DNA from 2 places in the Calorimonas adulescens genome. Region 2 is predicted to be linked to the other one. Evidence: a T-box and tRNA genes for the amino acid it is inferred to sense, from the RefSeq annotation. Region 2 holds a T-box; the other holds one or more tRNA genes.
What was found. The T-box of region 2 lies ahead of ileS (isoleucine--tRNA ligase). A T-box ahead of a tRNA ligase gene usually reads a tRNA of that ligase, here a tRNA-Ile.
Positions count from the first base shown of each region.

Region 1: it encodes a tRNA-Ile, which carries the amino acid that the T-box ahead of ileS (isoleucine--tRNA ligase) is inferred to sense. The anticodon was not compared.

Region 1 is NZ_VTPS01000010.1:60,530-75,966, reverse strand. It holds partial or broken gene FWJ32_RS13875 (UPF0236 family transposase-like protein) at 1-124, opposite strand, end outside; gene nikR (nickel-responsive transcriptional regulator NikR) at 465-941, shown strand; gene cbiM (cobalt transporter CbiM) at 954-1,646, shown strand; gene FWJ32_RS07815 (PDGLE domain-containing protein) at 1,643-1,960, shown strand; gene cbiQ (cobalt ECF transporter T component CbiQ) at 1,953-2,783, shown strand; gene FWJ32_RS07805 (energy-coupling factor ABC transporter ATP-binding protein) at 2,774-3,502, shown strand; gene FWJ32_RS07800 (ribonuclease HI family protein) at 3,989-4,381, opposite strand; gene FWJ32_RS07795 (Nif3-like dinuclear metal center hexameric protein) at 4,391-5,509, opposite strand; gene FWJ32_RS07790 (tRNA (adenine(22)-N(1))-methyltransferase) at 5,481-6,173, opposite strand; tRNA gene FWJ32_RS07785 (tRNA-Ile) at 6,228-6,303, opposite strand; tRNA gene FWJ32_RS07780 (tRNA-Asn) at 6,305-6,379, opposite strand; gene cysK (cysteine synthase A) at 6,637-7,566, shown strand; gene FWJ32_RS07770 (HDIG domain-containing metalloprotein) at 7,648-8,235, shown strand; gene FWJ32_RS07765 (acyl-CoA dehydratase activase) at 8,257-9,939, opposite strand; gene FWJ32_RS07760 (2-hydroxyacyl-CoA dehydratase subunit D) at 9,936-11,186, opposite strand; gene rpoD (RNA polymerase sigma factor RpoD) at 11,543-12,661, opposite strand; gene dnaG (DNA primase) at 12,648-14,444, opposite strand; gene FWJ32_RS07745 (deoxyguanosinetriphosphate triphosphohydrolase) at 14,555-15,437, opposite strand, start outside.
Region 2 is NZ_VTPS01000009.1:82,984-98,420, forward strand. It holds gene FWJ32_RS07220 (biotin/lipoyl attachment domain-containing protein) at 192-1,418, shown strand; gene FWJ32_RS07225 (YggS family pyridoxal phosphate-dependent enzyme) at 1,415-2,104, shown strand; gene FWJ32_RS07230 (cell division protein SepF) at 2,126-2,530, shown strand; gene FWJ32_RS07235 (YggT family protein) at 2,564-2,836, shown strand; gene FWJ32_RS07240 (YlmH family RNA-binding protein) at 2,850-3,590, shown strand; gene FWJ32_RS07245 (DivIVA domain-containing protein) at 3,610-4,068, shown strand; T-box leader at 4,130-4,340, shown strand; gene ileS (isoleucine--tRNA ligase) at 4,409-7,186, shown strand; gene FWJ32_RS07255 (5'-methylthioadenosine/adenosylhomocysteine nucleosidase) at 7,218-7,916, shown strand; gene FWJ32_RS07260 (DUF5665 domain-containing protein) at 7,985-8,272, shown strand; gene FWJ32_RS07265 (TraR/DksA C4-type zinc finger protein) at 8,283-8,939, shown strand; gene FWJ32_RS14000 (transposase) at 9,096-9,341, opposite strand; gene FWJ32_RS14005 (transposase) at 9,345-9,587, opposite strand; gene FWJ32_RS07275 (hypothetical protein) at 9,566-9,772, opposite strand; partial or broken gene FWJ32_RS07280 (ISLre2-like element ISTxy1 family transposase) at 9,788-10,090, shown strand; tRNA gene FWJ32_RS07285 (tRNA-Trp) at 10,276-10,351, shown strand; gene lspA (signal peptidase II) at 10,401-10,832, shown strand; gene FWJ32_RS07295 (RluA family pseudouridine synthase) at 10,842-11,756, shown strand; gene ald (alanine dehydrogenase) at 11,833-12,948, shown strand; gene FWJ32_RS07305 (D-alanyl-D-alanine carboxypeptidase family protein) at 13,031-14,194, shown strand; gene spoIIAA (anti-sigma F factor antagonist) at 14,274-14,612, shown strand; gene spoIIAB (anti-sigma F factor) at 14,618-15,043, shown strand; gene FWJ32_RS07320 (SigF/SigG family RNA polymerase sporulation sigma factor) at 15,056-15,437, shown strand, end outside.

The DNA of each region.
Region 1 (15,437 bases), on a different contig from region 2:
ATCGTCCTCCACCAATCTTCTCTTTGCCTTCATAGGCTGCTAAATGTTTTATTTCTCCTCTCTTTTTATCTGCCTTTTGTAGACGTATTATTACTCCGTCACTTTCTATATATAGACACCTTGTAACCTTCTCTCCTCTGGGAACCTCTCCCTATTCAAAGACTTATTTTCTTTTTTCTTCACTATCTTGTTTTAAAGTTTCTCCTAATTCCTGTACAGCTCATATGATTCTCTCATGTTTTTTTGATATCGTAAATTAAATCTTCTTCTAAGTTTTTGTGCCATATCCCAAATATCTCATTACAGACCCTTTATCTATTTTATAAGACTTTATCTCAATTTCGACCTCCTTATTAACATCAGCATGAGATTGACTATATCCTTTTTATATATCATAAATTACAGCTTAATAAATTTCAACAATTTAAATTAATGTAATATTATGACTTATTAAGATTCTATTGATTATTTTTTTAATAAGTGCTATTATTTTTATAAAAGTAACACATAAGGAGGTAATCAATCTGGATGAAATTACGCGTTTTGGCGTTTCAATGGAAGCAAACCTGCTTTCACAGTTTGATAAATTGATCGAATCAAAAAACTACAAAAATAGGTCTGAAGCTATAAGGGACTTAATTAGAGATTACATAGTCGAAAACCAATGCAAGTCAGATGAGGCCGAATCAATAGGTACAGTAACATATGTTTATAACCATGAGGTAAGGGAGATAAGCGATAAGCTTGTTGACATACAGCATGGGCACCATGAGAACATAATATCAAGCATGCACGTACACCTTGACGAGCACAACTGCCTTGAAGTAATGGTTATAAAAGGCACTTCAAAGACTATATCAAAGATAGCAGACGAAATAATAAGCACAAAGGGCGTGAAACATGGAAAGCTTGTCATGACGACAACAGGCAAAAATTTATAAGGGGGAATTTTTATGCATATACCAGACGGATATCTAAGTCCCGAAACGTGCGCCGTAATGGGCACCGCTATGGTACCAGTTCTTGCAGTAGCTACAAAGAAAGTAAATGAAACATTCGATAAAAAAGACATACCGATCATGGCAATAGGTTCTGCATTTGCCTTTACGATAATGATGTTTAACGTTCCTGTACCAGGCGGTACAACAGCACATGCAGTAGGTGCAACGCTTCTTGCAATTGCATTGGGTCCATGGGGAGCCAGCATCTCACTTACGATTGCGCTTTTAATACAGTCGTTGTTTTTTGGAGATGGGGGAATTCTAGCTCTCGGTGCAAATAGCTTTAACATGGCTTTTTTAGCGCCATTCGTAGGATACGGCATATATGTGCTGTCGCAAAAATTAAAAATCAACAAAGTCATATCATCCGCTGTTGGGGCGTACATAGGTATAAATGCAGCAGCGCTTGCAGCCGCAATAGAGCTAGGTTTACAGCCGATACTTTTTCATGCAGCAGATGGACGTGCCCTGTATTTCCCTTACGGGCTTAATCAATCAATACCAGCCATGATGCTAGCACATCTTACAGTCGCTGGGCTTGTAGAAGCTGGCATAACAGGGCTTGTGGTGTACTACTTAATGAGAGTAGGCGAAGACAACTTACTTTACAGACTTTCATACAGATTAAGAGGTGAAGCTAAGTGAAGAAATTATTTATAATAGCAGCAATAATAATTCTACTTACGCCTATCGGGCTTTTGGCGCCTGGATCGGCATGGGGCGAATGGGGCATAGACGAGATAAAAAGCATGGTTGGATATGTGCCAAGCGGCATGAAGCATTTTTCAGATACAGTAAAGGCACTTTTGCCTGACTACAGCATACCGAGCTTTGATAAGAACTTTCTTCAATTATCAATAGGGTATATATTATCAGCCGTCGTCGGAATCGGCATAATCATGGTAGTATTTTTTGTGCTTAGCAAAACAATGGGTAAATCTGAGGAGAAAAATGAGTAATTTTATAGAGAAGACAGTTTTAGATATACAGAATACATTTGAAGACATGTTTACATCAGATGAAATTGCTGATAAAAGCGGTTTGATGCAGTCGCTTGATCCAAGAATAAAGCTTCTTTCTATTATATTCTTAATTGTAATAGCCAATTTTGGCAATTCATTATCCTATACAGCTGTAATGCTTGTGTACTCACTTATCTTGGCTGTGCTTTCAAAGATACCGATGAAATCTTACATAGCAAGGATTTCAACAGTATCAATAATTTTCACAGGCATCGTACTGATACCTTCTCTGTTTAACACAGTAAGGCCTGGCAAACCGCTTATTTACTTGACTAGGAATCTTTATATCACAGAAGATGGAGCTTTAAGCACATTGATCTTCATTATGCGCTCTTTTGTTTCGCTGTCATTAATATACATCTTGATACTGTCTACAAAATGGGTGGAAATACTAAAGGCCCTTAGATCTTTTAGGCTTCCGAAAATATTTTCTGCCACATTGGATATGTCGCTAAGGTATATAACGCTGTTCCTTGAAATTGCATCAAACATGTTTCTGGCAAGGAAAAGCAGAAATGTAGGAAAATCTAAAGGCAAAAGCGAAAGGAAATTCGTCGCATCTTCAATGGGAAATTTGCTAGTAAGATCTGAATCGTTAAGCGATGACGTATACAACGCCATGATTTCACGCGGCTACAGAGGTGAATACAAGACTATAAATGACTTCAAGATTGGCCGCAGCGATATAATCTGGATAATTTTCAATGCAGCATTATTTATAATATTTGCTCTATCAAAAGGAGGCAAACTTTGGATATAATTTTTGAACTTAAAAACGTCTCTTACTCATATATAAAGTCTATACCGGCGCTTGTAGATGTAAACTTCACAGTAAATAAAGGTGAAAAGCTTATAATCTTAGGCGCAAATGGTTCAGGGAAATCTACACTTCTAAAATTGATGGACGGTTTGATAAAGCCAAATAACGGAGACATCTTAGCTTTTGGCAAATCAATATTAAATATGAAAAGCGATGAAGAATATGAATTTAGAAAAAAAGTTGGCTACTTGTTTCAAGATTCCGATGTTCAACTTTTTAATACAAATGTATTTGATGAAGTCGCATTTGCACCTCTTCAGATGGGATTAAAGCCGAGTGCAGTAAAATCAATGGTTAAAGACACATTGGATTCATTTGGACTTACAAAATTGCGTGATAGATCACCTCACAGGTTAAGCGGCGGCGAAAAGAAAAAAGTCGCTCTTGCATCCATCATGATTATAAATCCTGATGTGCTGCTACTTGATGAGCCTACAAACGGCCTTGACCCAAGGTCTAGAAAGTGGCTAATGGATAAGCTTAAAGACTTAAATGAAAGTGGAAAAACACTGGTAATCTCGACACATGACTTGGATTTAACGAGAAAGCTTGCTGACAGAATCATCATAATGAACGAGTCGCACACTGTTGAGACGATAGGTAACCCGTCTGAAATACTCGATGATAATGATCTGCTTGAAAGTGTGAATTTAATATAAGATAAAAAGCTCCCTCGTTTTGGGAGCTTTTTATTGAGAATATGATTTATTTAGAGATGATGATGGCACAAAGCTTTGTAACAGCCGTTCGTCCCGGTAGTTCGTCGGGCCAGGCAAAGCTGGTCTGCGGAAAACACCTGGCAACCGCTTAATCATCGAGCAATCACGCAAAACCTGAAGGCAGTTTCGCCGGCTGAAAGATTTTATAAAACCCACCCAGTATTCTTCGAAGCATTTTTAAGAAATAATGTGAATCATGGCGTGTTGGTCGTTTAAGTCCAAATAATAGATAGCCAGTACATGTATTTGCTGTTTAATAAGTCAAATATTTTTGCAGCAAGAAGGAATTTTTACAGTACAAGTCTAATTAATTTCATAAGACCTCACCTTCCTTGGGTTTAAAACTCATCCCGGATAGAGGATGGTGAGGTCTTTTTCTATATCTGACCTTAATTCTACTGCTCAATGACCTAATAAAATTTTATATTATCCTTCGTCCATAGCTTTGTTTGCCAGTTTATCGGCTTCTTTATTTTCTTCTCGCATTATATGAGATATGCTAAAATGTTCAAATTCTTTTATGAGACTGATAACCTCATCATATATGAGTTTGAGACCTTCATTGCGAACTTTATACTCTCCTTTTATCTGCTTTACAACAAGTTCACTATCCATAAATACGGATACATCTTTTTCACCCAATTCGATAGCCCGCAAAAGTGCAGTCTTAAGCGCTGTATATTCTGCAATATTGTTTGTTGTTACCCCAATATATTTATATATCTCTTCTTTTTCCCCATTTTCTCTCTCCAGCACGACACCTATACCTGCCTTGCCTGGATTTCCTCTCGATCCACCGTCGGTATGTATTTTGAGCATTTCATCCTCCTAATATGTTATAAATGGGCTTAAATCAACCTGACTTTCTATTACTTCATAGTCTAAATTTTTTTCATGGGCAGCTTCCTTCAGATACCTGGACATAAACTGAACGAAATGTTTTTCAGTACCATAATGCCCAGCATCTATTACTGCCAAACCTAATGCCTTTGCATCCTGATACTGGTGATAGCTTACATCCCCTGTAACCAGCACATCAGCCCCTGCATAATAGGCCTTTGAAACATAGCTTCCGCCAGAGCCGTTTACTACGGCAACCTTTTTAATCTTCTTTTCTACTTCTCCACCTATTCTTACTTCTTTCAGTCCTAGAAGTTGTTTCACGTTTAGTGCGTACTCGTACAGATTGTACTCATTGTCAGTGTAACCTATTCTGCCTATCCCATATACTTTCCCTTCATTCTCTAATGGATATATATCATAAGCCACTTCTTCGTATGGATGTACTTTCAACATAGCTGTTACAGCTTTTTTAAGAAGTCTATCCGGTACTATTGTTTCAATACGATATTCATCGGTCTCTTCTATCTTGCCAATATTGCCAAGAAATGGATTACTGCCTTCATGTGGTAGAAAAGTCCCTTTACCATCAGTCATAAATGTACAGTGGCTATAGTTTCCTATAAAGCCTGCCCCAGCATTCCCCAGTGCATTCCTCACAATTTCTTCGTACCCTTTAGGTACAAACACAACCAGCTTTTTATATGAATCTCTACCTATAATATCAAGAATATCAATATCCTTCAAACCCAATTTCAAAGCTATATAATCATTTAACCCGTCTCTACTGGCATCCAGATTTGTATGACAGGAATATAGATCTATGTTGTTTTTAATGAGTTCGTATACATATTTTCCCTGGGGTATATCGTACCTTATGTTTTTAAGTGGATTGAAAATCAGAGGATGGTGGGTAATGATGAGGTCAATATTATTTTGCACTGCTTCTTTTAATACATCACTGTTTAGCTCAAGAGATATAAGTATCCTTGATACATCCCTGTTGTATCTCCCAACCATAAGGCCTACATTATCCCATTCCTCAGCACAATATTTTGGTGCAATCTCTTCAATTAAGCTAAAGATGGTCTGGGCTTTCGTACTCATTTATGATCTCCTCCAGCTTTTTTAGCTTTGTGTATATAAGCGTCTTCTCGTTATCATCAATTATGTGCTGGTAAATATAGTGATATTTACTTATAATTCTTTTTATATACTTGTGAAGAAGAGGATGGTTGTTCTTAATTAGTTTTTCCCCAATCTCGAAATATATATCATCTTCTACCGGCGCTGGTGTCCCTTTATGGCAAGTAAATATTCTGTATATCCTGCCTCTGTCCTCTGCTAGGTCTTCATCTATTATATCAAATTTATTTTCATAAAGCCATCTTGAAAGATATTCTGGGTACTGCATGGGTTGAAGTATTAACCTCTCGACACCGGTAGAAACTTGAGGGGCATTATCAATTATTTCAGCAATCAGTGGTGCACCCATACCGGCAATGACTATCTGTTCAACCTCATCAGGCAAAAGGACATCCAGCCCATAACCAACACGCAGCTCAATCTTTTCGGATAGGCCCATTTTAAAAACAAGCTCCTCTGCCTTCTTCAAAGAGGCTGCATTACTGTCGCTGGCTATTGCATATGGTATCACACCATTTAATACCAGATATACAGGGAGCTTGCCATGATCTGAACCTATATCGGCCAAGCCTTTTCCCTCAGCAACCTTTTTAGCCACAGATAATAACCTGCTTGATAATTTCATATCTTCCTCCAAAAAACAAAAAAGAGTGCCACATAGCACCCCTTTTTCCGTATATGGTGGGCCTTCAGGGACTCGAACCCCGGACCAATCGGTTATGAGCCGACCGCTCTACCAACTGAGCTAAAGGCCCCTGGCTCCCCAGGCAGGACTCGAACCTGCAACCTACCGGTTAACAGCCGGTCGCTCCACCATTGAGCTACTGAGGACCGCTGACAAATGATATTATAAAACATAAACTCATCTTTGTCAATACACATCAAAAGAATGTTTCTCAGTCACGTTCGTTCATAAGATGACAGGTATCTATCTGCCCTACAGTCCATATAGGTAGCTGGTTAGGCCTTTTCCCATTGTCTACCTGCTTAAATTTTATACTATCTTGACAAATCTTTTTTATGAGATTAAAATACATATAAACCTATTGGTTTACTCGGAATTAAAAAATATAAAGGGAGGTTATACAATGAATATTGCAAAAAATCTAACGGATTTAATAGGAAAGACGCCTCTTTTGGAGCTCTCTAATTATAACAAAGAAAATCAACTGGAAGCAAAACTTATAGCCAAGCTGGAGTATTTTAATCCTCTGTCCAGTGTAAAAGATAGAATTGGATACGCTATGATCAAAGATGCAGAGGAAAAAGGGCTTATAAATAAAGACACTGTCATAATCGAACCCACCAGTGGCAATACAGGAATTGCGTTGGCATTTGTAGCAGCCGCAAAAGGCTACAGGCTTATACTCACGATGCCTGATACTATGAGCGTTGAAAGAAGAAATCTACTCAAAGCACTGGGAGCTGAGCTGGTCTTGACCCCTGGCATTGAGGGAATGAAAGGCGCTGTAAATAAGGCGGAAGAGCTAGCCGCACAGACGCCCAATTCATTTATACCTCAGCAGTTTAAAAACCCTGCAAACCCTGAAATACACAGAAAAACCACTGCGGAAGAAATCTGGCGGGATACCGATGGACGGGTAGACATATTTGTAGCTGGCGTTGGGACAGGTGGAACGATAACAGGAGTAGGAGAAGTGTTAAAACAAAGGAAGCCTGATGTCAAAATTGTGGCCGTAGAACCTTTTGATTCGCCAGTTCTGTCAGGTGGGAAGCCCGGGCCTCACAAAATACAGGGTATAGGAGCCGGTTTTGTCCCTGATGTGTTAAACATAAACATCATTGATGAAGTCTTTAAAGTCAAAAATGATGAGGCCTTTGAGACCTCAAGAAAACTGGCAAGACTGGAAGGTCTCATTGTTGGCATTTCCTCAGGGGCAGCGGCCTTTGCCGCAACGCAAATTGCAAAGAGACCAGAAAACAAAGAGAAGATGATCGTAGTGCTGTTGCCAGATACAGGTGAAAGGTACCTTTCAACGCCGCTGTTTCATGAATGAATAGATTTGGGAATATAAGCACAAGCTTATATTCCCAAATCTCAAATTTATTTTAAAAATCACAATAAGGGTGATAAAGAAGTGGGTAATAGAGAAATAACCAGGAAATCAGCGTTTGCGCTATTAAAAGAGTATACAAAAAGCGAAAGCCTTATAAAACACGCTCTGGCGGTGGAAGCGGTTATGAAGCATTTTGCACGGCTATTTAACCTCAATGAAAATGACGTAACAAAATGGGGTATAATCGGTCTATTACACGATATCGACTATGAAATATACCCTCAACAGCATTGTAAAAAGGCAAGAGAAATATTGGCACGTCATGGATACCCCGAAGAGTATATAAGAGCTATTGAAAGCCACGGCTATAATATCGTCAACGATGTAAAACCTCTACACAAAATGGAGAAAGTGCTTTACACCGTGGACGAATTAACAGGATTTATCACAGCTGTAGCTATCTTGAGGCCAGGCAAGAGTCTATCTGACCTCGGTGTAAAATCTGTAAAAAAGAAATGGAAGCAAAAGGGCTTCGCCAGTGGTGTCGACCGCAGCGTAATAGAAGAAGGCGCAAAAATGCTAGAAATGGATCTGGATTACATAATCGAGCAGACTATCATAGGGATGCAGGAAGCGGCAGAAGAAATCGGTCTAAATGGAAAAGCATAAATGACATAAACGATATTAACATCATTCTTGTAATGCCAAAATAGCTGCTCCCAATGCCCCTACTATTTGCGGCTCCTCGGGAACATACACTTTTTCCCCTATTTTCTGCTCTATAGCCTCTACCACGCCTCTATTTTTCGCCACTCCCCCCGTCATCATATAAGTGCCTTTACGGCCTATTCTGTCAAGCAGGCCAATTGTTTTACTGGCCACTGAATTGTGCAACCCCTTTACTATATCCGCTCTCTTTTTATTTTGCGCAATAAGGGATATAACCTCTGACTCCGCAAAGACTGTGCACATGCTGGTGATATTTATGTCCTCTGTCGCCTTTTGAGCCTCTTCTCCCATCTTTTCTAGAGGTATTTCCAGGGCCTTCGCCATCACTTCTAAAAACCGCCCTGTTCCTGCCGAACATCTATCATTCATCACAAAATCCACCACATTGCCATTATCATCCAACCTTATTACCTTGCTGTCCTGTCCACCTATATCTATGATAGTTCTTACACCGTTGTTTAAAAAATAGGCTCCTTTACCATGACAGGTTATCTCGGTCACCTGTTTATCAGCAAACGGAATGTTGATGCGCCCATATCCTGTAGATACGACAAATGAAATATCATCCCGGCTAATCCCAGCCTTTTCAATAGCCTGTGAAAAAGCCCTGTCAGCACTTTCCACTATGGATGCACCAGTGGGCATAACGCTATATGACAGGATATTATAATCCTCATCCAGGATAACTACGTCAGTGGATAAAGAGCCGCTGTCTATACCGGCCACTATTTTCTTGCCGGACTTACGCAAAGTTTTCTTGATCTCATCTCTTCCTCTTAATGATTCCACAAAAGCGCTCACCCTAGTCATCAACTGACCCTCACTGTCACTGGTAAAATCGGTCTCTATCTTCAGGATAGGAAAATGATAATTGTCTTTTATATAGGAATACTCATATGAATAAAACTCGCAGAACTTTATAGTGTGGTAAACAATGCCGTTTACATTTGCCATTATATCCTTCAACACGTCCCGCCTTCTATCAATATCCGCCATGCGCATACATGGAATAGAGCGCATAAGACATCCAGCGTACCATTCTATCATTTCCTGCTCTCTTGCTGACTTATCAAAAAGCGGTGGATATTCCAGTAAATCTCCAGTACACGTATAATTTAATACCTCATCTGCCCCCGCATTTTTAATCAAATCGACGAGGTAAGCACTGCACCTAGCTCCCATTATAGCCAGGCTTATACCTTTGCGCATTTTAGGCCTATTGTTCTGTTCGGCATTCTTTTCTATCGATATATATTTTTTAAAATCCTGGACGTTAAACTCTTTACTGTAGAAGTCTGCAAAAGCCTGTACAAATTTTTTTATTTCACCGGTATACACAGCCACTGCCTGATCTCCACTTTTCCTGGGTAAATCCAGCATGTAAACCATCATATCCTTTTTCGCATTTTTCAGGACATCGTACAGCCGCCTCGCGCTGTCACAGCAGTTTACAAGAATTATGCCATCGTATCCGCCTCTGACTACCTCTGAAAGCACCCCTTTCACATACGTACATACATTGGGGTGCATAAGGGCTTCGGCCACTTCATTATCAATATACCCCGGTTCAATGCGCCTACACTCAACGCCCATACTTTCCAAAAGCTTCACAGGCGTATATCTACATATATACCCTACGGTCATAAGCACCTCTCCCGCTTACCTATCATCTCTAAAAAAGCCTCCAGCCTGGTGTTTACCTGTCCTTCATAATGGTTGCGTCGATCCGCCCCATCTCCATCCAGGGCAAGAAACGGTATGCCTCTTTCATCCAGCATCTGCTTTAGTAGCATCATCCCTCCCACTGACTGCTTACATCCCCACTGACAGAAGTGTATTACACCGTCAGGTTGCAATCTGTCGATTATATTCATTATGCTGCCTATCTTTCTCTGATAAGGTCCATTGCCGTGGTTGAGGATCATTTTTATGGCCAGCGCTCTGTAGGGGTTATCACAGTCCATTTCCTCCAGATAATCAAAGTTCAAGTCAAGGCCTAAGACTTCATAATGTCGACTGTAATTAAAATACCGCTTTAACCCATGGGGATAAAAGGGCACGATGTGCACCCAAAATACCCTCTTAGCCTTGCTGTCGGGGAAACTTTCCATTTCATCCATCAGTATCTCAAAAAATCTCAAGGTTTGCTGCGTCCCCATAAACGTATGGGTCACAAACAGCATATACATTTCCAGCGTCAGAGTAGTAGGATGGCATTTATACCTTAAGACATCGATATACCTATTCATATAGGCATGAGTCTTATTTTCCCTCTTTATTACCTCTTTAAGCTTATCCTCATCCATCTTCTTGCCCGTAACCTGCTCCAGCATCTTCACCATCTCCCTGAGCTGCCCTTCTAAATAACTGACGCTCTGGGAGCTGTACTCAAACGGCACGTCGATAGAGTACATGGGTACGTGGTGATACCACGAAAGGTACCTGAATGTGCTTATATTAGCATCACACAACATGGACGACGTAATCATGAACTTAGGCTTGGGCAAAAGGTCGGTTAAGGCTGCTCCTATAAACCCTTTATGGTAGCTGCACAGGGTATCAGATATCCCAAACCGTTGGGCATAGTCTATGTACACATCTTCGCATTGAAAACCCACGAGAAAGGACGAAAAAGCCTCTATACACAGAGGATATATGTCCATGGCGTGAAGTATTTCGGTGGGGGCAAACAAGTTGACCCATGCCGACTGATCACTATGTACCAGCGGACTTAATACGAACTCTACACCTATCTTATTCAGGTAATTGAAAGATTTGGGCACATGCTTGTCCCCAAATAGGGAAAAAAAGACATGCTCAGCCATAAGTCCCCATACGACGAGCTTTCTAACCTTTTCGGGGTCATTAACACTCTTTTTTATCCATCTCATATAGATATCTACTATATTCATCAATTTTAGGCGCAAAAGACTCCATTAGCAACATAATTCAGATGGAGAAAAATGTGCCGTTTCCTCCTCTCTATTTTGTATCCACTGTATCGCTGCAATAATCGGCGATAGGCAATAATAAAGCAAAACGATTTTATGCGAACATTATATTAAGGAATGGTTTAACACAGTCCAATCATTCTATCAGCTTTGAGCTATCCGTGTACAGCATTCTGCACAACGTCTTATCAACTCCTTAATAGTATATTACAGCATAATCACCTGTTGTCCAAGTGTATTGGTTGACAAAATAGTTATTGGTAATTAAAAGAAAAAGCCTACAAGATGCGTAAGCTTCACTCTAAAAAATCTTTTAATTTTTTGCTCCTGCTTGGATGCCTTAACTTACGGAGAGCTTTTGCTTCTATCTGCCTTATTCTCTCCCTTGTTACATTAAATTCCTTGCCAACCTCTTCCAGAGTCCTTGCCCTACCATCATCTAAGCCAAAACGAAGCCTCAATACTTTCTCTTCTCTTGGAGTTAGGGTATCTAAAACCTCTTTCAGCTGCTCTTTTAACATCATGAACGTAGCTGCATCAGCTGGAGCTGGAGCATCATCATCAGGAATAAAATCTCCGAGATGGCTATCTTCTTCTTCACCAATTGGTGTCTCCAACGAAACAGGTTCTTGCGCTATTTTCATTATCTCCCTTACCTTATCCTCACTGATACCCATCTCTTTAGCAACCTCTTCTGGGGTAGGTTCCCTGCCAAGTTGCTGTAAAAGTAACCTTGAGACTCTTATTAATCGGTTTATTGTCTCAACCATGTGGACAGGTATCCTTATGGTCCTTGCCTGATCAGCTATAGCCCTGGTGATAGCCTGTCTGATCCACCATGTGGCATATGTGCTAAACTTATATCCTTTCCTATAGTCAAACTTTTCTACCGCTTTAATCAGGCCCAGGTTGCCCTCCTGTATTAAATCCAAAAACAACATTCCCCTGCCAACGTATCTCTTAGCAATACTTACCACAAGCCTCAGGTTAGCTTCAGCAAGTTTTTTCTTTGCCTCTTCATCCCCCTTTTCTATCCTTTTAGCCAGTTCTATCTCCTCCTCAGGAGTTAGAAGAGGTATTTTACCTATTTCTTTTAAATACATTCGTACAGGATCATCAACGCTTATACCTTCGGGTATTGAAAGATCCAGCTCTTCCTCTGGTGATACTTCCTCCAGTGATGACAAATCTTCTAAAGATACATCATCAAAATCAACTGATGAATTCAGGTCCACATCATTAATTATATCTATACCCATAGATTCCAATGAGTCATATATTTTATCAATCTGGTCTGAATTTAACTCTACATGGGACAGTACATCATTAATCTCATTGAAGGTAAGCGACCCTTTTTCTTTGCCAAGTCTAATGAGGTCCTTAACTGCCTTGACATCCTCATTATTTTCTGACATAAGTATTACTCCTTTCTGCTAAACTCAACCTGCACTTTATCAATTGTTTCTGTAGTTCCATAACCGTCTTATTGTCATCCTTCATTTTTGACTCCTGCAATGCTTTCTCCAATACCTTCATTTTTTTGTAGGTTAAAAAATCCTCAATAAACTTTTCTATATCTATATCAATCGGATACTCACCTTTCATTAAATTCATAAAGTAATTAGCCTCATCACCGGTGAGACCCGATAATATGTCCTTCTCATTTATGTCTTTCTTGTTTTTGTAAAGCTCACAGATTATCATGTATATTTTCATTATGATCTTATCTTCAAACATCTCGGGATTGATCTTTTTGTATAACTCTGGTGTTAACTTTTTGTTGTTTATAATATTAAAGACAATGATTTTTTCTGCATTAATATATGCATTTGAAATCTTATCTATATCTTTTTGAAAATTTACATTCATGTATCTATTATATCTATTGTTACCATTTATATACATTTTGGAATTAAAAACTTCCAAATCCCTATTGACATATTTGTTATATTGTGTTCTTACTGCATTTATTGATATTCTGGCTAGACTGCTTATTATAGAAATATAATTTTCTACCTCCACTGCATCATTGCTATCTACAATTATCTTTAATGCCTCATTTACAAACCTGGATTTCTGTTCTATATCGTCAACATTATAATTTTTAGCCAGAGACCTGATTAAATATTCCTTGTAGTATACGGCGCTCTCTATCAGTTTGTAAAAGCCCTCGCTTCCATTTATTTTTAAAAATTCATCAGGGTCTTTCCCCTCAGGCAACGAAATAATTTTAACCCTCATACTTAGCCTGTCCAATATTTTAAGACCTCTTAGCGTTGCTTCCTGTCCTGCCAGATCAGAATCATAACATATACATACATCATTTGTATATCTTTTTAAAAGTCTTGCCTGTTGTATAGTAAGCGATGTACCAAGGGATGCAACTGTATTCAAAAAACCATATTTCTGCAATGCAATACAGTCCATGTATCCCTCTACTATTATTAGAAACTGTTCTTTACTTTTTTTAGCCGTATTTAAACCATATAAAATCCTGCTTTTACTATAAATTAAAGTTTCAGGTGAATTTAGATATTTGGGCTTTGAATCATCTAAAACCCTTCCGCCAAAACCCACAACCCTACCATATTCATTGAATATTGGGAATATCACTCTGCCTCTAAATCTATCATAGTAACCCTTGGATCCACGTATTGCAAGCCCCGCTTTTTCAATGTCTTCATTACTAAAACCCTCTGACCTTAAATGCTTTAAAAGGCCATCCCATTGAGGCAATGAGTATCCCAATCCAAACCTTTTTATGTCATCGTCATCTAAACCCCTGTTTCTTAAATAAGCATAAGCTACCTTGCCTTCATTCGCATAGAGATTTTTATAAAAATATCGTCCTGCAGCCGAATTTATTATATACAGCTTTTCCTTCTCTCGGGAAAAAAGCTTATCTTTTTCCTGGATATCAATACCTGCTCTCTCGGCCAGTAATTCTACAGCACCATGAAAATCCACATTTTCTATTTTTTCTATAAAGGTTATTATATTTCCACTGGCCCCACACCCAAAACAGTGATATAACTGCTTTTCCCTGCTTACCGAAAAAGACGGCGTCTTTTCACGGTGAAAAGGACACAATCCCATATAGTTTTTACCTTTTTGAGTAAGATGGGTATACTCATTTATAACCTCTACTATGTCAACTTTCTCTATAATTTCACTTACTATATCCTGTTTTATAGGCATTTCATCACCACTGGTTTGTTACTTTGATGCTATAATCATTTTTTAATGACTAGATTATTTGTATTCGACAAAAATGTCTTTTATCCTTCTTATAAAATATTAAAAAAATGTTACAAATTTTCGTTTCTTCTCCACGGTCTCGGTACAAATATGTCAAAAAATCTTTTCATCGCGTAATTGTCAGTCATTCCGGCTATATAATCACATATTGCCCTATCTATTCCCTCTTCATCGCAAATATTCTTAAACTCTTCAGGAAGGTTATCCGGTTCTTTTAAAAGATAATCATACAAACTTTCAATAATCCTTTCCACCCGATCCTCATCCGGCCTGGCCCCATGACTATTGTATACCGCACTAAACATAAACTCCCTCAGCCTGTCGGTATAAAACTTTATTTCATCGCTCATAGAAATCCTTGGCTTGTCAAGGCTATTTAATATTACATCAGTAACCATTGTATTTATTCTTTTGCTGTGGGTTTCACCAAGGACCCTGAGACAATCTCCAGGAAGTTCATCCCGGGACAGCACACCAGCCCTTATAGCATCATCAATATCGTGATTTATATATGCTATCCTGTCCGATATTTGCACCACTTGCCCTTCAAGGGTTGCAGGGTTGCCCTTTCCAGTATGATTGAGTATACCATCTCTGACCTCAAATGTGAGATTCAAACCAGTCCCTTTCTCAATCTTATCCACTATCCTTAAGCTCTGTTCATTATGTTTGAACCCACATGGAGACAACTTATCCAAGACAAACTCGCCGGTATGACCAAAGGGTGTGTGTCCAAGATCATGCCCCAATGCAATCGCCTCTGTCAGGTCCTCGTTCAGTCTCAAGCCACGTGCAATTGTCCTCGCAATTTGCGAGACCTCTAAGGTATGGGTAAGCCTTGTCCTGTAATGGTCACCTTCTGGAGAGATAAAGACCTGCGTCTTATGTTTTAACCTCCTGAATGCTTTGCTGTGGATTATTCTATCCCTATCT
Region 2 (15,437 bases):
AATACCGCTTTACTTGCAATGTTTGTGTGATTATAAATGCGAATATTAGCGAGTAAAAGCGGTATTTTTGTCGTTTAATTTAAGTATATATATTTTTTAATTTGGCAGTTAAAAGTGGTTAAGACTTGAATTTTTTTGCATAAACGGTAAAATTAATAGTATAAAGTAAAATAAGAAGCAGATGGGATAATATGGTTAAAGGAGAAAATGTAAAGAAAGCAAAAAAGAGGTTAATGCTGGTAGTTATATTCTTCGCTTTATATCTTGTTGTGCTGGTTTACAGATCTGCAGGAAATTCCAGTACAATACGTGTGGTATATGGGAGTGTCAATAGTTCTTATAAAGCTAACGGTATAATATTAAGAAATGAAAGGGTGGTTTATGCTCCTAAAAGTGGTTATGTGATAAGAAAGGTGAACAACGACACACGAGTTCCAAAGGGTTATTTAATTGCACAAATTAGCACGAAGAATGTTGATGATAGTCTTTATAATCAATTGGAAGAGATTAATAATAGAATAAATATGGTTGATGATAAGAACGCTGAATCCTTTTCTTCTGATTTAAACAAAATAGAGGATGAAATATATAAGCAATTAGGAAGTATTAAATCTGATAGTAGAATGAATAAATTTGTTTCAGCTCGAAATGGGGCTAGCAAATTATCACTTTTGATTGAAAAGAAGAACATAATAGCTACCAATAATCCATTATCGACTTATAACCTAGAACAATTAATGCAAGAGAAAAAAAACATAGAAAATCTATTGGATAGCCTATACATAAATTTGAATTCACCCGAAGCAGGCATAATTTCTTATGATATTGATGGTTATGAAAACATCGGTTTTGAACAGGCTTTAAATATCCAATCTATGAACCATGAAAACGTTGCTGAAACTACAAAAAACAAAGATCCCAATATAGTAAATTCAGGAGAGCCAGTATTTAAAGTCATTGATAATTTTGAATGGTATATCGTTGCAAAAATAGATAATGATAAGATGAATTTGAAGGAAGGTGAGAAGGTAAAATTAAATATAGATGGTAACTTGTTGGATGCAGGTATTAAGACAATCAAGCATGGCGAAGAGGGTGATTATGTTATATTTCAATTATCTCAGCAATATGACAAATTTACTAAAGAAAGGTTTATTAGTTTTGAAATAATAAAGAATTCTGCTGAAGGATTATTGGTGCCAGCTGATGTTATAATGAATAAGGACGGGAAGCAATATGTTTATGTTTACAGTGTTGTTGGGATAAAGCAGGTTGAGGTTAATGTGGTATCATCAGATGGTAAAAATGCGGTAGTAGAGAATGTAGACAAATTAGATGGATTAAAAATGTATGATGTTTTGGTGACGGACAAGGAGTTTTTAACAAAACAATTAAGTATAGAGGATGACAGCAAATGAACATTAAGGATAATATATTAAAATTGTTAAATAAGGTTGATGATGTATGCAATGAGGTAGGTGTTAAATCAGAATCAATAAAGATAATTGCAGTTACGAAGAATGTGGGTATAGAAAAAATTATGCAGGCTGTTTCTTGTAATTTGCGTGATCTTGGTGAAAATAGAGTACAGGAGTTTTTAAATAAGTATCAAACACTAGACAATAAAGATGTTAAATGGCATTTAATAGGACATTTGCAGACGAATAAAGTTAAATACGTAGTTGGTCGTATATGTCTAATACAATCCGTAGATAGTATCAAGTTGGCAAATGAGATTAATAAAAAAGCCAAAGAACTTGGAGTCATTCAAGATATACTTATTGAGCTCAAAACCTCTTATGAGGAGACAAAGTTTGGTGTAGACGTAAATCATATTGATGAATTTCTTAATCAAGTAGCGGATTTAAAGAATATTAGAATTAAAGGATTGATGACTATAGCACCTAAGGTTAACTTTGAGGACGAGGCCAGGCCATATTTTGAAATAGCATATAATCAGTTTGAAAAGCTGAAAAACGTTAGACAGGATAACATGGAAATTCAATATCTGTCAATGGGTATGTCAGGTGATTTTAAAGCAGCAATCAAAGAAGGCTCGAATATGATACGTATAGGAACGGCAATTTTTGGAGAGAGAAAATAATAAGGAGTTGTATTACCAATAATGAATAATCTATTAAAAAATCTCATAGATTTTTTTGGATTTGATGGCCAAGATGGTGGAAAAGACGAAGATGCAGGAGAGCCAGTCGAAGACGAGTTTAAAAATTCTTCATATAATAGCAAAGTTGTTGATTTAAATAAACTTAACAGATCAAAGGTTGTAGTATATAATATAAATACCTTTAATGAAGTTACTAAGATATGTGACAATCTAAGACAGAAAAAGATTTCTTTGATAAACATGGGAAAATTATCCCATGAAGAAAGTAGGCGGGTACTTGATTTCGTGAGTGGTGCATGTTATTCTTTAGATGGTAATATACAGAAGATAGATACAAATATATTCATTGTATGTCCACACAATATTGAAATAATAGGTGCCTTAGATACTGAGGATGAAATTTAACAGACAGGTGGTGTTCTTTTGATTCAACAAACCTTGATATTAACTTTTAATATTTTTTTAAATATATTAAATATATTAATATTTATTCGTGTCTTTCTATCCTATATTAGGATCGATTACTACAACCCTATCATACGATTGGTATACGAATTAACAGAGCCTATACTGAGTCCATTTAGGCGGCTATTAATGAACTCAAGTATCTCTAAGGCATTTTTTGTAGATTTTTCGCCGATGATTGCATTGTTATTTATTGATTGTATTGTACGTCCTTTGATTATCAATTTGATTTATATTATTTTTTGACAGGAGAATTGGCATGAACATATCTTATCAGAAAATGGCCGATGATTATATAAAATGGGTAAATAAGCATCAAAAGCCTAAATTTACTAATTTTTTGGACCCAATCGTTAGAGAAGAAATCGAGTATGAGTTAAAAAAATATGAGGAAATAAGTTATAAAGAAGATGGCGGTTATGAAAATGCTGAAAGGAAGGTCGTAGCAATATTTCCTGCTGAGATAAAATTTGATCTACAGTTTCCTATCACTGCTGTTGCAATAACGACTAAAGGAGAACAACAGCTTACTCACAGAGACTATTTAGGTGCTATACTTGGACTTGGACTGGCAAGAGATAAGATAGGAGACATTATAGTAGTTGAGTCAAAGGCCCAGATAATAGTCATGGAGGATATAAAAGACTATATTATAAACAATATAAGTAGAGTTGGTAATCTTTCAGTGACAGCTAAAGAAATAAGTATAAACGAAATAATTCTGCCAGAAGAAAAATATAAGGATATATTTGCAACTGTAAGTTCTCTTAGGCTTGATAGCATAGCCAGTGCCGCCTTTAATATTTCAAGAAGCAAAATGGCTGAATTGATCAGAATAGGAAGGGCAAAGGTAAACTGGAAAATTGTTGATGATGTATCTTATAGTATAAATGTAGGCGATATGATATCCATCCAGGGACGAGGCAGGGCAAGAGTAGACAGTATTGATGGTAAGACCGCTAAGGGTAGGATCAAGATACATATAAAAAGATTTATTTAAATACGAGGTGCGAAAAATTATGTTATCTCCAGTAGATATACAAAATAAAAAATTTAAAAGAACATTCAGAGGTTATAGTGATGAAGAAGTCGATAAGTTTCTTGATGAAATAATTGAAGATTATGAAAGGCTATATAGAGAAAACATGGAACTTAAAGACAAAATAACCAGCTTAAATGATAAACTGAATGATTATAAAAATCTTGAAGATACTTTAAAAAACATACTCATTACAGCGCAACAAACAAGTGACGAAATAAAAAGTAACGCTCGGGTTAAAGCCGAGATGATAATTAAAGAGGCGGAGGAACGAGCGGATAGAATTATTGAAGACAGCAATGCGAAAGCATATGAAATTAAGAAAGAGTACGAAAGGATTAAAAATGAAATGGAGGTATTTAAATCAAAAGTAAGATCAATGCTTGTATCGCAAATTGAAATGTTGGATAGTAATAAGCCTGAAGAAAATCAGGAATGATTTTATATTACTTGACATAGAGTTAATATTTACATATAATTTATAATAACTTAAATAAACATTAAATACGATGAGAGGGAAGAGTAGTTTATCCTGCTTTTTTAGAGAGATGGTGGAAGGTGCAAACCATTAAACAGGATATACGAAAATCACCCTGGAGTAGCAGGCTGAAATACTGCAGTAAGCCTTAGCCGGTTTTACCGTTATATTGTAATGAGTGTTTTCATGAATTTGAAAACATTAGGGTGGTACCACGGCCTTCCGTCCCTTCTAGGGGGCGGATTTTTTAAATATATAAATACTTGTATAAATACTTGCAGATTTACTGAGGAGGTTAATTATGGATTATAATGAAACTTTAAATCTACCAAAGACGTCGTTTCCAATGAAAGCAAATTTACCATCAAAGGAACCTGAGATATTGAAGTTCTGGGATGAGATAGATATTAATGCTCTTGTTTTGGATAAGAACAAAGATAAACCAAAATATATTTTGCATGATGGTCCACCATATGCAAATGGCGATCTTCATCTTGGGCACACGCTTAACAAAATTTTAAAAGATATAATCAATAAATATAAAAGTATGAGAGGCTATAATACCCCATATGTTCCCGGTTGGGATACACATGGTCTACCCATAGAGGCACAGGCAATAAAAAAATTAGGTATAAACAAAAACGAAATTAATCCTGTTGAGTTTCGTAAAATGTGCAGACAATATGCATTGGAACAAGTCGATATTCAAAGGGAGGAATTCAAGAGACTAGGCGTACGCGGTGACTGGGATCATCCTTACCTTACACTAAATCCTGAATTCGAAGCCAAACAAATAGAAATATTTGGCCAGATGGCTGAAAAGGGTTATATATATAAAGGATTAAAACCAGTATATTGGTGTACAACATGTGAAACAGCTCTTGCAGAGGCAGAAATAGAGTATAAGGATGAAACAGCAGACAGCATATATGTAAAGTTTGGGGTTACGGATGACAGGGGATTATTTAGAAAGTTAATAGATGATATAAGTAAGATATACTTTGTGATATGGACAACAACCACATGGACAATACCAGCAAACCTTGCCATTTCATTAAATCCTGAATTTGACTATAGCCTTGTAGCAGCCAATGGAGAGGTTTATGTAATGGCAACTGAACTGGTTAAAAGTGTGCTCCATGATTTGAATATATCAGAGTATAAGATTCTTGGCAGTTTTAAGGGGCAGGAAATGGAGGGAATAAAGACAAAGCATCCTCTCTATGATAGGGATTCAGTGATAATTGTTGGAGATCATGTAACCCTCGATACAGGCACTGGCTGTGTTCATACTGCACCCGGGCATGGTGAAGAAGATTTTATTGTGGGACAGAAATATGGACTTCCAGCATTCAATCCTGTGGATGAGAAGGGATTTTTCAAAGCTGAAGCAGGGAAGTATGCTGGTATGAAATATTACAATGCAAATCGCGAGATAGAAAAAGATTTGGCTGAAGCAGGAGCTCTTCTTGGCAAGAAAAAGATTTTACATTCTTACCCACATTGCTGGCGGTGCAAGAATCCAGTTATTTTTAGAGCTACTGAACAGTGGTTTGCTTCAGTTAAAGGATTCAGAGAAGAGGCATTAAAAGCAATAAAAGAGGTTGAATGGGTTCCCGAATGGGGTGAAGAGAGGATAACCAATATGGTTAAAGATAGGGAAGACTGGTGTATTTCAAGACAGCGCCTCTGGGGTGTGCCTATACCGATTTTTTACTGTCAGGAGTGTGGTGAAGCATTAATAGATAAGGAAACTATTGCTAAAATATCTGACATTTTTAGAGAAAAGGGTTCTGATGCCTGGTTTGAAATGTCACCTGAAGAATTATTACCTGAAGGTAAAAAATGCAGGTGTGGTTCTACGAATTTTAGAAAAGAAACAGATATAATGGATGTATGGTTTGATTCAGGGTCCACCCATGCAGCGGTATTAGAAACCCGGGATGATTTAAGATGGCCTGCCGATATGTATCTTGAAGGATCGGACCAACACAGGGGTTGGTTTCAATCGTCATTATTAACTTCAGTAGCTACCAGAGGAAAAGCGCCATACAGGTCTGTCCTGACCCATGGGTTTGTTGTGGATGGTGAAGGGAGAAAGATGTCAAAATCTCTCGGGAATGGAATAGATCCCGATGAAATTATAAAGAAGTATGGTGCTGAAATTTTACGCCTATGGGTTATTTCTTCTGATTATACATCGGATGTAAGAATATCTGATAAAATACTGGGTCAGCTTACAGAAGTATACAAGAAGATAAGAAATACTATTAGATTCATGCTGGGAAATCTCTATGACTTTGATCCTGATAAGGATATGGTAGGCTATCAAGATATGGAAGAAATCGATAAATGGGCTTTGCTGCGCCTCGAGAGGCTAAAAGATAGAATAAATGATGCATACGAAGGCTATCAATATCATCTTATATATCATTTATTTCACAATTTCTGTGTTGTGGATATGAGTAATCAGTATCTGGACATTATAAAAGATAGACTATATACTTTCAAAGCAAATTCTAAGGAAAGAAGATCAGCTCAAACTGCTTTATACATCATTTTAAATGATATGATAAAATTAATAGCACCCGTACTCAGCTTTACCACAGAGGAAGCATGGGGTTATATGCCTCATAGAAAAGACGAAAATTATGAGAGCGTACAACTTACAGATTGGCCTGAGAAAAATGAGGATTATATAGATATTGAATTGGAAGATAGATGGAATAAAATTATGGATATAAGGGGAGAAGTGACCAGGGCCCTTGAGATTGCGCGTAATAGTAAGATTATAGGACATTCTTTAAACGCAGAAGTCACCCTATACCCCTCAGATGATATTAAAGATACTGTCAATTATTTCTATAATAAGTTAGACACAATATTTATTGTTTCTAAGGTAAATGTATGTAATTATGAGGATGCAGGTGACGATATAACCTATGAGACAGAAAGCCTGAAAATTAAGGTTCAGCAGGCTCCTGGTCAAAAATGCAGCAGATGCTGGGTATATAGTGAGACTGTAGGGCAAGATCCTGAACATCCGGACCTCTGCCACAAATGTATAACTAATTTGTAAGGGTTCTATAGGCCCTTACTTTTTTTACGAGGTGATTGTTTTGATAGGCGTTATAGGTGCAATGGGTGAAGAAATAGAAATTTTACTAAGAAAGAGTAAAATTAAAAGAAAAACCGTAATAGCTGGAATGATGTTCATTGAATGTGCTATTGAAGATGTAAACTGTATACTGGTAGTATCAGGCATTGGTAAAGTAAATGCAGCTGTATGTACACAGATTTTAATTTCAAATTTCAGTGTAAGCAAAATAATAAATACTGGAGTTGCTGGTGCCATTGATAGCATGCTTGATATAGGCGATATAGTTATTTCAAGCGAACTTATAGAATACGATGTTGATGTTACAGTATTTGGGTATAAACGTGGCGTTATTCCAAGAATGAAGACGTCGATTTTTAAAGCTGAGCCACGCCTTATTGATTATGCCTTGACCGCTTGCAAAAAAAATCAAGATATTAATAGTTATGTGGGAAGGATTATTTCAGGGGACAAATTTGTAGCAAACAAAGATGAAGTAATAAGCTTAAAAAAAGAGTTTAATGGTCTTGCAGTAGAGATGGAGGGTGCAGCTATAGCCCATACGTGTTATTTAAATAAAGTACCATTTGTTATAATTAGAGCAATTTCTGATAGAGCTGATGGGAAAGCAAATATAAGTTATAATCAATTTGTACACTCCTCTGCCAAGACTGCTAGTAACATAATATTGGATATGATAGGAAACTTGTAAAGAAGCTCATAAATTTTATAAGAGTGTGCAAAATATATAATAAGTTTCTTATATAGGAGCCATAACAAATGCAGTATAATAACAATGAGGAAGAACTATTAAGAAAGCTAAATGATGTTTCTATTATGTTAGAGAGGACAAATATTAATGAATATGTACAATTACTTCAAAGACCCGGAAAGATGCTGTTGATCAATTTTTCGAGTGGTCTGGTTAGGGGATTGGGGATGGCTATCGGTTTTACAATTCTTGGAGCTATCGTTTTAATAATATTACAGAGGATTGTAATGTTAAATATCCCGCTGATTGGTAATTTTGTAGCAGATGTTATAAAAGTTGTAGAGATGCAGCTTTAGGAGGACCTATATGGACAATAACAAATTGAACCATTATAAACAAAGGCTTTTAAAACTAAAGTCGGATTATGAGCAACTTGAACACAATATAATTGATAACAGCAATCTGAATATATCTGAACGTGAAGAATATGAGGAACTATCATTCTATGACAATCATCCTGCTGATCTTGGAGAGGAAACATATTTAAGAGAACTTAATTATTCAAGATTAGATAGTGTTAAAAACATCTTAAATTCAATCAATGATGCTTTAAAGCGGATTGATGAAAACAGTTTTGGATTTTGCAAGACATGTGGAAGGGTAATAGAGGAAGAAAGATTAGAGATTATGCCTTATGCAGCATACTGTATAAAGTGTGAAAAAAAGCATGAACAACTATCTGCAGAGAATACGAACTTTAGACCAATAGAAGAAAAAAATTTCCCTAATTCTTTTGGAGACACAAATATGGATTATAAGGACGAAAACGTAGAATTTGATGGAGAAGATAGCTATCAATCACTTGAAAGGTTCAATAAAACGAACGATCCTAGCTATCAAACAGGAGACCAAATTAATATAGGGGATGAAGTTCAGTCAGGCACTGTAGAGGCCACTGATAACATTTCCAATGCTTATTATAAAGAGATTTTAGAAAATGAAAGAGATAATAAAGAAGGATAGTATAAAATTTTATCGGGTCATTTAGCCAGTATTTTATAGAGCATTTTGTCTGGCATGTCGGGGCGCACAAGCTTTTTGCTTTATCTCTTCTGCAATAGCAAATAAGAGTGGGGTGGTTTGTTCAAGGCTAAGACTCTAAAAATTATAGATAAAAATTCATGAATAGTAGGGGCTACGGGTGGAAGCATGCCCCGTTTTTTCTTTCATAAGGCAAGCTTTTTTAAATTCATGCATACAAAATGAAGCATGAAGTAATGTCTGACTTTCCTCAAGCCTTGTAGATTGGTATAGCGCACCATGTTTTTCTTTTGCATCTGCAAAGATACGTTCAATGGTCTGGCAGCGCATTTTATATAGTTCTCTGCCCCATGGGGTGTGTCTTATGTCTTCTGCTATCTCCACATATTATTCCCAGATATGACGGGTTATTACTTTTGTATTATTTTTGCTCTGGGTACATTGCATTAGCACGTGGCATTCATGGCATATATGTGGATTACTTTTATATTCTTGGTATCCTGCTCGGTTGGTAGTGCTATATTTTAGCATTTGGTCGTTGGGGTATATATAGCAATCATAATATTCATCGTAAACATAATCTCGTTTTTTAAAGTAGCCTTTTTTGGTCATTGGTCTTTTGTAGGGCATGATGAGTAGTTTTTCTTTGCTTTTCGTTTGGTATTTATTTCATTTAATAATTTCCTTTTATATTTTATGGCTCGTTGTTCAGCCATTTTCTTGATATATTTATTTTTATTGGCACTGGCTTTTATGTGTGTGGCATCAATAAATATGGTATCTGTCCTGACAAATTCGCACTCCATGGCTTCCATTAATACCTTTATAAACATATATTATCAGAAAGGCTTTCAAGAGGTCCCATATCATGGAGCAAAGAAGGCGCACATAAAATGGCTAAGCTAAGAGCAATAAAAGCAGACGGAGCCTCATTAAGAGATGCAATAATAAAACAGCAGTATGAAGATTTAAAACCTGTTGAATTACCAAAGGAGACTATAAACAGAACCAAACAAAAGATTAAAAAGATATACTCAAAATTCAGCACCATAGACAATCTACCTATTCTGCTAAATAAAAAGACATTCACCAGTATGGCTATACGGTCCATATTGCATGAGTGTGCAATATAGAGGAGCGAGATATCTTTCTACAAAAAGTGAACTTAATATTTTAAATAGCATGAACTTTATATTTTATGATGTTTTACCTTACAGTGTGATGGTGAGGTTTTTAAAAACCTAAAAATACTTGACACGGACCATAAAAATCATGATGTTGACAGGTGATAAATAATCTGCTAAAATTACATTTGTGTAGGGGAGTAGCTCAATTGGTAGAGTAGCGGTCTCCAAAACCGTTGGTTGCGGGTTCGATTCCTGCCTCCCCTGCCAAAAGTGAGGCAAATGCCTCTTTTTTTATTATTATATGGGAGGTAAATTCATGTACTTTGTGATTGCTATAATTATCATACTAATTGATCAATTATCAAAACATTATATGGTCACCTATTTATCTAACGGAAATTCATGTCATATATTGGGTACAATACTGGAATTTACTCTTGTAAAAAATAAAGGGGCGGCATTTGGCATACTTCAGAATCAGACACTTTTTTTTATTATTATTACATTAATGGTTACTATTGCTCTGGTGTATCTCTTGATTAACGTACCCGGTCAGTTTTATGCAAAACTTGCACTTTCGTTTATATTAGGAGGAGCGGTGGGTAATCTAATTGACAGGGTAAGATTAGGTTATGTTATTGATTTTATCCACATTATTTATTGGCCTGTATTCAATGTTGCTGATATGTTCATCGTTACTGGTTCAATATTGCTGGCAGTATTTATTTTTTTAAGTGATAAAAAATAAGGTGATGATATGATTATCCAATCAGATCTCAATGATATAAGGGTAGATCAATTTTTGGCACTTAAGACGAATTTTAGTCGGACATATATACAAAAATTAATCAAAGAAAAACTTGTAAGAATAAATGATAAAGTTATAAAAGCAAGTGAAAAGGTTAAATCAGGCGATAATATAAGTATAGATATACCACCGGTTGAAGAACTAAAATTGGTGGCAGAAGATATACCAATAGATATAATCTATGAAGACGATGATTTAATTGTGGTTAATAAACCTAAGAATATGGTTGTACATCCTGCACCTGGGAACTATAGTGGTACATTGGTTAATGCTTTACTTTATAAGACAAAAAACTTATCCACTGTAAATGGTGTTGTTAGGCCGGGCATAGTACATAGACTTGATAAGGATACCACAGGTCTTATTATAGTTGCAAAGAATGATATTTCACATAAAGGGTTGGCAGAACAGCTTAAAAATCATTTGGTCAATAAAACTTATTTAGCTCTAGTAGACGGTGTAGTTAAAGATGATATGGGTACAATACATACTATGATAGGTCGAAATCCAAAAGAACGAAAGAAAATGGCAGTTGTTGAAAATGGTAAAGAGGCAGTGACCACTTATAATGTCATTGAAAGACTAAATGGGTATACCTTTTTAAAGTTAAATATAAAGACGGGAAGAACTCATCAGATAAGGGTTCATTTGGCTTATATTGGCCATCCTATTGTTGGTGATAAACTTTATGGAAAGAAAAAAAATGAATTTGGTATTAATGGCCAACTTCTTCATGCACATAAAATTGGATTTATTCATCCTGCATATGGGAGATATATGGAATTTAGTGCCCCATTGCCGGAACATTTCACGGATGTATTAAAGAAACTGGGTTCAAAGAAACTCAGCGACTTTGATAAATAGCTTAAAATTCATATAGAATTTTGATTGTTTTTATGTTATTATGATAATGTAAATTTTGTAAGGGGGATGAAATTATATGATAATTGGTATACCAAAAGAGATTAAAGCAGAAGAGAACAGGGTAGCTATAACCCCAGCAGGTGTGAAAGCATTTACAAACGCAGGTCATAGAGTATTTATAGAAAAGTCGGCCGGGGCTGGAAGTGGTTTCACCGATGAAGAGTATGCAAAAGCTGGTGCTGAAATTCTTGATACTCCGAAGGAAGTTTTTGATAAGGCTGAAATGATAATTAAAGTAAAAGAACCACAACCCGCTGAATATGATTATTTTCATGAAGGGCAGGTATTATTCACCTATCTCCATCTTGCACCAGACCCAGAGCAAACAAGAGCTTTACTTGAGAAAAACATAGTTGGAATTGCTTACGAGACGGTACAACTGGATAATGGTGCGTTACCTCTCCTATCACCCATGAGTGAAATTGCAGGCAGAATGTCTGTACAGGTTGGTGCATGGCTACTTGAAAAAGTGAATGGTGGTCGTGGAATTTTACTCAGCGGCGTACCAGGAGTAGAGCAAGGCAATGTAACAATCATAGGTGGCGGAAATGTCGGCACAAATGCGGCTAAAATAGCTGTAGGTATGGGTGCGAAGGTAACTGTGCTTGATATTAATACATCAAGACTTGCATATTTAGATGATATATTTGGAGGAAGAATTACTACACTTGTTTCCAATGAATATAATATTGAAGAGGCAGTCAAAGATGCTGACCTTGTTATAGGAGCAGTATTGATACCAGGAAGTAAAGCACCAAAACTGGTCAAAGAATATATGGTTAAAGAAATGAAACCTGGTTCTGTTATAGTGGATGTTGCCATAGATCAGGGTGGGTCGGTAGAGACGATAGATAGGATTACAACTCATGCCAATCCATACTTTATAAAATATAATGTAGTTCATTACTCTGTGGCTAATATGCCAGGTGCTGTGCCGCGTACATCAACCCTTGCCCTTACCAACGCTACGTTAAAATATGCCCTTGAATTAGCCAATAAAGGTTATGAAACGGCATTGAAAGACAATATGGCATTGATGAGGGGATTAAACGTATATTTTGGGAAAGTAACATATAAAGGAGTGGCAGATTCTCTTGGGTATGAATATGTTGATCCTAAAACTTTATTTTAGCTAAAAATGCTTAAAATTAAAGCACGTATTGTATAAACATCCTCCTTTCTGGTTAATCTAACCTCAGAAGGAGGGTATTTTTATGAAAAAGCATTATGCAATATTGATGCTTATTGCTGTGTTACTTTTTAGCAACTTCAACAGTGTATTTGCTTTTGATGATCAAAATCTATCAGGAAGCATACCTTTTGACGTTAATGCTAAGTCAGCAATTTTAATGGATTCTGACACGGGAACAGTCTTATATGAAAAGAATATACATGAACGCCTTGCTCCTGCTAGTGTTACAAAGATAATGACCTTATATCTTATAATGGAGGCTATTGATTCAGGTAAGATTAAGTTAGATGATATGGTAAGAGTAAGTGAATATGCCAGTAGTATGGGTGGCTCTCAGGTTTATCTGGCACCGGGGGAAGAGATGTCAGTAGAAGATTTGATAAAGGCAATAACAATAGCTTCAGCGAATGATGCTGCAGTTGCACTGGCAGAATATATTGCAGGCAGTGAGCAACTATTTGTAGAAATGATGAATGATGCGGTCAGCAAATGGGGACTTAAGGATACACACTTTGTTAATGTGACAGGCTTACCAACGGATAACCATTATACTTCTGTTTATGATACTGCTATAATCTCTATGAAATTGATTAATGAACATCCATCAATATTAAAGTATACATCAATTTGGATGGATACCTTAAGAGAAGGGAAATTTGGTTTAGCAAACACAAACAAGTTAATAAGGACATATGGAGCTGATGGACTAAAAACCGGTTCGACAGAAGAAGCAAAATATTGCTTATCTGCAACAAAAAAAGTTGGTAATACTCGTTTAATTGCAGTATTATTTGGTGCACCAGATTCTAAAACAAGATTTGGTGAAACAATTAAGCTCTTAGATTATGGTTTTGCCAATTATGAAACATATAACCTTTTTAAAAAGGGTGACCTAGTTGGAAAGATAAATGTGGAAAAGGGAAGTATCAACATTTATGAGATTAGGATACCAAAGGATATTTCAATTCTTATTAAAAAAGGTGAAGGTGGTAATATTGTAAGTAGTGTTGAACTGGTAGATAAAATAGTAGCTCCTGCCAAGGTAGGCTATGAAATTGGCAAAATTATAATCAAAAATAAGGGAGAAGTAATTCAAGAAATTCCATTAACAACAGAAGTTGATATACAGAAGGCTACGTTTTCTAATATTATTAAAAAGATATATAAGTGCTGGCTGACTTTTTGAGAGGTGTATACCTCTTTTTTTTAAAACACAAGAAGGAAAATTTTGTTAAATATAGAATATTATAAGAGGAGGCGATAGCATGGACTTTAAAATTGAAAAAGAGAAGAATTTTTTAATAGTAAGCCTAAATGGAGAAATAGATCATCATAATTCGGAAATTATAAAGGAGAGGATTGATGAAGCTATCATTAAACAACACACTAAGAATTTGATACTTGATTTTAAAAATGTCGATTTTATGGACAGTTCTGGGATAGGATTAATATTAGGTCGATACAAAAAAATTAAGGCTATTGATGGGCATGTTTATGTTGTAGATAATAGTCATATCAAAAGGGTCTTAGAGATGTCTGGTATTTATAAAATAATTAGGACCTTTGATAGCCTGAAAAAAGCCAAAGAATATGCCGGGAGGTAGTTAAAATGAACAATAGGATGCATCTTGAGTTTCCAAGTTATTCTCAGAATGAATCATTTGCAAGAATGGTTATATCTGCATTTGTGACACCAATGGACCCAACCTTAGAGGAACTTTCTGATATCAAAACGGCAGTGTCAGAAGCTGTAACAAATGCCATAATACATGGATATGAGAACGAAATAGGAATTATCTATATGGATGCAGAAATCAATGACAATAAGTTGACTGTCGTTATCAAAGATAAGGGTAAAGGAATAGAAGACGTTAAGATGGCAAGGCAACCCCTTTATACATCAAGGCCTGATTTAGACAGGTCTGGAATGGGGTTTACTATTATGGAAAGTTTCATGGACAATCTGGACGTTATTTCAAAGATAGGAGAAGGTACAACTGTTATAATGACAAAATTGATAAGTACCAAAAAATAATTGGTGATAAAAATGGAGAATAACAATTTAGAACTTATTAAAAGAGCCCAAAGCAACGATAAAACAGCACAAGAACAACTAATTAAAAATAATATTGGTCTCGTAAAGGGTATAGTAAAAAGATTTCTGGGTAGAGGGTATGAGGAGGAAGATTTGTTCCAGATTGGGTGTACAGGACTTTTAAAAGCAATAAAGCGTTTTGATGTGAGTTATGGAGTAAAGTTTTCTACTTATGCAGTTCCTATGATTATAGGTGAAATTAAAAGATTTTTAAGAGATGACAATATAATAAAAGTGGGTCGCTCGACAAAAGAAAAATATTTAAAGGTAAAATATGCAAGCGAAGAGTTAACATACATGTTGGGAAGAGAACCAACGGTTAATGAACTGGCCG